2 regions of the Bacillus sp. NP247 genome follow, and region 2 is predicted to be linked to the other one. Evidence: a T-box and tRNA genes for the amino acid it is inferred to sense, from the RefSeq annotation. Region 2 holds a T-box; the other holds one or more tRNA genes.
The links. A T-box is a leader RNA that pairs with one kind of tRNA and senses whether it is charged. The one in region 2 lies ahead of ileS (isoleucine--tRNA ligase), so its partner is inferred to be a tRNA-Ile.
Positions count from the first base shown of each region.

Region 1: it has a tRNA-Ile gene. The T-box ahead of ileS (isoleucine--tRNA ligase) is inferred to sense a tRNA for this amino acid. The anticodon was not compared.

Region 1 is NZ_CP076653.1:1,535,618-1,538,802, reverse strand. It holds gene ispG (flavodoxin-dependent (E)-4-hydroxy-3-methylbut-2-enyl-diphosphate synthase) at 1-124, opposite strand, end outside; gene KPL75_RS08100 (hypothetical protein) at 290-649, opposite strand; gene KPL75_RS08095 (DUF1189 domain-containing protein) at 715-1,482, opposite strand; tRNA gene KPL75_RS08090 (tRNA-Ile) at 1,722-1,795, shown strand; gene sodA (superoxide dismutase [Mn]) at 2,020-2,631, shown strand; gene KPL75_RS08080 (MFS transporter) at 2,752-3,185, shown strand, end outside.
Region 2 is NZ_CP076653.1:4,762,915-4,766,099, reverse strand. It holds gene ileS (isoleucine--tRNA ligase) at 1-1,421, opposite strand, end outside; T-box leader at 1,476-1,714, opposite strand; partial or broken gene KPL75_RS24800 (tetratricopeptide repeat protein) at 1,813-3,185, opposite strand, start outside.

The DNA.
Region 1 (3,185 bases), 2.1 Mb from region 2:
CAGCAACTGTAGCCTCAACATCATGCGTTTTTGTTGTTGTCATACTTTGTATAATTAATTCATTGTTACCGCCAATTGTTAAATTACCGACTTTAACTGGACGTGTTTTTGTACGTTGAGTCATTTCATTCACGAATTGATCGCTCTCCTTATAAAAGAAGTTTCTTATTTTAGTCCCTTACATCAATGATAGTATGTGTGAGAAAGGGCTATAGAAACCAAAGTACTCGGTTTCACTTTTACTATTGTATCAGCGCCTTTATGTAATTGACAAGGATTAAGTGATTGCTTATTGATATAACGGGAATTTATAAGACTTTCCAACTTGGATTTTTGTAGCAGATGTATTTTTATTTAATTGCTTAAAATCATCAATTACTTTTTCAATAGAAGGAATTTTTTTCTTATTAATCGCTTCTGTAATAGAAAGAACTGTATCGCCAGTTTTTACTTCGATTGCTTTATAAACTGTATCCGTTTCTGTTTCTTTCTCTTTATTTTGTTTTGCATCTGTATTTTCTTTTTTTATCGTTTGGGCAGCAGAGGTTTTTTTGTATGAACTTAACATCGGTAAAGTACCGATTTTTATGTCGTAATAAAATATATAACCGAGGACAAGCACGAATAAGAGTACACCTAATCTCTTCATATCCTTCACTCCTTTGCTAGGAATATATGCTTGTCCAAAAAAAAAATGCCTATTTAGGCATTTTTTTATAGTTCTTGTTTTTCTTTCGGTTTTGGAACTTCTTTAATTGTTAAATATAGAACGATTAAAACAACTGCAATGTAAATGAATGTTGCACCAGGTACGTTTATTTTGAATAAATCCATAATCATAAAGAAGAGTGTTGGAATTGTGTAGCTGTAAGCAGTTAATGTCCAAACTTGTTTATAAGATAATTTGCGTTGACCGCTCATCGCAGAACCGATGAAGGCAAGCAATGTAACTCCTACAAAGGTAATAAATAATTGGAACAAGTACAGTAAGACCCCAATAACGAATAATAAGATTGGATAAATACTGTCAAATAACGAAATGAAATCTTGTAAATCTTTTTTCTCAAGAGATGCGCCTAATAAGTCATTATAGGAGTATGTTTGGGTTTGACCATTTCCCATGGAGACTACTTTATCTTTTAAAACAAATAAACCTGTTTTATTTTGATATTTTTCTAAGTCTGTTGAATTTGGATCAAATACGAAAAGGGCATTTCCGTCTTCTTTTTCGATAGGTTGATCAATATCAGCTTGTAGCTCGCCGTTTTCGATTTTGAAATCAGGTAAATCTTTTTCGATTACTGTATTTACCATATTAACACCATCTTGGATGACGCTACCGTACAAGAAAGTTCTTGGAATAGTAGTGATTAGGCAAAGAAGCATAATATACAAGATGGTTTTACCGATCTTTTGAAAACGGAAAAGTGCCATATCTTTAGGCGAATATACACTTTTTGCTAGCTGTGTAAAAATGGACATAGATTCACTTCCTTTATGTATGTATAAAATCATTGTAACGTACGAATCTAGAGAAGCTCAAGATATATTATATTTACATATAGTAGAGAGGACTAAATTTCTTCTTATTAATTTACTTCTTTTAGTAGAGAAAAATACAATTGACACTTTTCTTTTGTATATGGTAAATTTATCTTACATTTTTCAAACGATATATCCGATGGGAATTTAGTTGTTTTTAATGGTACATACATAATCGTGGACCCTTAGCTCAGTTGGTTAGAGCAGACGGCTCATAACCGTCCGGTCGTAGGTTCGAGTCCTACAGGGTCCATATCCATTTCACATGTTTATTATGTCAGCAGGAAGCTTCCTTGTAGAAGGAAGTTTTTTTTACGGAATATATGAGCATTTTAATTGAAAAGAAGTGGGAATTTTGCTACTTTAATGATAGCAAGACAAAGCGATTTATTTGTTTGCACCCTATGGCAATTAGGGTAGAATGAAGTTGTAGGTCACATATGTAGTGACAATACATAAACCGGGAGGAATATAACAATGGCAAAACACGAATTACCAAATTTACCTTATGCGTATGATGCTTTAGAACCTCACTTTGATAAAGAAACAATGAACATCCATCATACAAAACATCACAACACGTATATTACAAACTTAAACGCTGCTTTAGAAGGTCATGCAGAATTAGCAGACAAAAGCGTTGAAGAATTAGTTGCAAACTTAAACGAAGTACCTGAAGCAATCCGCACAGCAGTACGTAACAATGGTGGCGGACATGCTAACCATACATTCTTCTGGACAATCCTATCTCCAAACGGCGGGGGACAACCAGTAGGCGAACTTGCAACTGCGATTGAAGCGAAATTCAGTAGCTTCGACGCATTCAAAGAAGAATTCGCAAAAGCTGGCGCAACTCGCTTCGGTTCTGGTTGGGCTTGGTTAGTAGTAAACAATGGTGAGTTAGAAGTAACAAGCACTCCAAACCAAGATTCTCCTTTAACTGAAGGTAAAACTCCAGTTATCGGTTTAGATGTTTGGGAGCATGCTTACTACTTAAATTACCAAAACCGTCGTCCTGACTACATCGGTGCATTCTGGAACGTTGTAGATTGGAACGTTGCTGAAAAACTTTACCAAGAAGCAAAGTAATTAAAGTTAATACAGCTAGAAAAAAGCTAGGATTTTCTCCTAGCTTTTTTCTATGCTCTCCTTTTACATAATTGAGCTTGTCTTTGGAAGACTAGAAGATGAAGTAAAGGAGAGTTGTGTATGAAGTGGAAACATGTAATTGGTGATGTTGAAGTGAATCGGGATTTAGTATTATTGCTCGTTATAGGAGGTTTATACACGCTCGCAATTTCTTTATCGAATACGTTTGTAAACATTTATTTATGGAAGCAAACACAAAATTATGTAAATCTGGGCTTGTATAATTTGGCCAGCGTTGTATTGCAGCCTCTAACATTTCTTGTGGGCGGGAAATTAGCGAAACGTATTGATCGCTCGATTTTATTGCGAATCGGTGTAGGCACGTTAGCTGTTTTTTTTATCGTCGTTTTAGTAGCGGGAAAAAGTGCATCTCACTATATTTTACTAATGGGAGCCCTTTTAGGAGTTGGTTATGGTTTCTATTGGCTCGCTTTTAACTTGTTGACATTTGAGATTACAGAACCAGAAACAAGAGATTTTTTTAACGGTTTTCT
Region 2 (3,185 bases):
AATTCAGCAATACTTTTCGGTGAAAATTGATGCTCACAGTTTTCACATTCCCATACGTTTAACGGTGTTCCCCAATATCTATTTCGGCTAATGTTCCAATCCACCATATTTTCTAAAAACTTACCAAAGCGTCCATGTTTCATATGATCTGGATACCACGTGACAGAATTATTATTTTGTAAAAATGTTTCTTTAATTTCAGTAGTGCGGATTAACCAGCTTTCTCCTGCATAATAAAGTAACGGAGAATCACAGCGCCAACAGTGTGGATAGCTATGCTCATATTTTTCTTTATGATATAACAAGTCCTCTTTCGCTAAATAGCGAACGATATCAACGTCACATTCTTTTACAAACTTACCTTTAAGAAATGGTACTGCATCTGTATACTCACCTTTTTCATCTACAACATGTAAGAACGATAACCCTTCACTTTGAACGACTTTATAATCGTCCTCCCCATATGCTGGAGCGATATGAACGAGTCCTGTTCCACTATCTGCAGTTACAAAATCTGCCGCAATAACACGGTATCCATTTGTAACTTCTTTCATCGGAAACGGTGCTGTATATGAAATATTTAATAATTCTTCTCCTTTATGAACAGAGACTACTTCATAATCATCTTTTAGCACTTCTTGCACACGATCTTTTGCAACAATATACACTGATTCTTCTTGTTTTGCTTTCACGTATTCCATATTCGGATGTACGGCAAGTGCAACATTCGCTGGAAGCGTCCACGGTGTTGTTGTCCATCCAAGGAAATATTCATTTTCACTATCTTTCACTTTAAACTTAACCGTTGCGCTTAAATCTTTAACCACTTTGTACCCTTGTGCAACTTCATGTGAACTAAGCGATGTTTGACAGCTTGGGCAGTACGGTGAAACTCTATGCCCTTTATATAACAAGCCTTTTTCATGAATCGTCCCTAAAATATTCCATACACTTTCGATATATGGATTCTCTAAAGTAACGTACGGATCATCCATATCCACCCAATATCCAATACTCTCCGTAAATTCACGCCACTGCTTCTCATATGTGAATACACTCTCTTTACACTTTTGAATAAATGGTTCAATGCCATACTCTTCGATTTCATGTTTACCTGAAATACCAAGTTGCTTTTCAACACCTAATTCTACAGGTAATCCATGTGTATCCCATCCGGCTTTTCTTAACACTTTATATCCAGCCATCGTTTTATATCTCGCTACTAAATCTTTAATCGCCCGCCCAAGTGCATGGCCAACGTGTGGTAATCCATTCGCCGTTGGTGGCCCTTCATAAAACACAAAAGATTGTGCACCTTCTCGATTCTGAATTGATTGCTCGAAAATACGTTGTTCGTTCCACTGCTTACGAATACGTGTTTCTCTCCCTACAGCTGACTCTTTTACATCTACTTTCTTCATGTACAATCACTCCTTTGAATGTTTTAAAAGCACACAAAAAACCCGTCCCTATGAAGTAGGGACGGGTTTACCCGCGTTACCACCCTAATTCTATTAGCTTTTCACTAATAGCACTTAGCAACGTACTAACATACGCGTTCTTTGTAACGGTAGACATCCGTCCGAGCTTACTTTATTCAGCCACGGCTCCTCGGAGATGATTTTCAAATAACGTCTGCACACCGGCTTTCAGCAATACACCGGCTCTCTGGAGAACAGCTCACTATTTTACTCTTTCTCGTCTTCAGATTTGTATACTTTATTAAAAGTTATTTTATGCCATCGGGCAATTAATTGTCAACCAATTCAAAACATATTTTTATTTATACCCTTTTTCTCTATTCCTATACAATTACTTTTCAAACTCTCGCAATCCTGCTAAATCTTCATCTTTCTCTGCAAGTTCAGCGAAAAATCCTGTTTCATCTTCACGAAGCACAATTTCAAGTTCATCTCTTGCCTCTTCATTTCTGTTTAATGATGTTAAATAACAAGCATGATCGTATCTTGCTAACAAGTCAGTAGCATCAATTGCTAATATTTCACTAGTTATTTTTTCTGCCTTTGTCGTTTGCCCAGCTTTATGATACGAAGATGCTAAAGCAAGAAGAATTGCCGTTTCATTTGGATGATGCACAGAAGCATCTTCTAATAAATAAATCGCATCCTCATACCTCTCTTGACTTTGATATACTTCTGCTAAGGCAAGGAATCCTCTACTTACAAATGGTGTTTTCTCAATTAATTGCAAGTGAATTTTTTCGGCTTTTCTTTCTTCGCCTAGCTTGCATAATACATTCGCTTGTAAAAGAAGAGTATCATAATCATCCGGTAGCTCTCGAACCATTTGTTTCGTTAATTCAAAAGCATCTCGTAACATATCCTCTTCCTCACAATCAATGAAAAGATTTACAAGTTGCTTCGCTACATCATAATCCCACTTATTTTCTAACGATGTTTGTAATACCTCTATCGCTTCTTTATTCATCGCTGCATTCTCATAAAATATTGCGAAACGCTGCGCTGCCATACTATTTTTGGGATTTAACTTTAAGGAGATTTCAAATAAATCGATAACAACTGTAATCATTGAAATTTCCTTCGCACGATTTTTCATACGATAAAATACTCTTGTAAATATAGATTTTTTCGGTTGCTCATTTTGCTGCCTTTCTACTAATCTTTCGGCAACCGCAGTAGCTGCATACATAAACGCTGTACTTCTTTCTGCTTTTTTCACTTTTAGCGTATGAAGTGCGTCTCGTGTTTGGGATAATTTTTTATGTTGTTCCATTGCTTTTACGTACACACCAAATATACGTTCACTTTCCAAATCTTTATGCATTACTTTCAGCGCAACTTGAATGGCTTCTACATTCTGCTTTTTAACAAGTATTTTCGCATAATGATATAGTACTTCCACATGCTCTTCATCTATTTTTATTGCATTTTCGATATATTATTTTTCTTTATCTATGTCATTCATCGCACCAAACACGTATGCAATCGCATCTAAACGCCATGTCTCAGGAACTTCTTCCGCTAATTTTTCTAATTCAACTAGTAATTCTTCCTGAAGATTCATTTCTACTGAAAGCTGTGCCAAATATTCCATGTTAATATGCATTGGTTCTTCTTTCATCGCCTGGACCATATGACTTTGTTCTTTGGCACGATTCTCTTCTTTTTCGTATATTTCAGCAAGCTGCAAATGTACACCTAAGA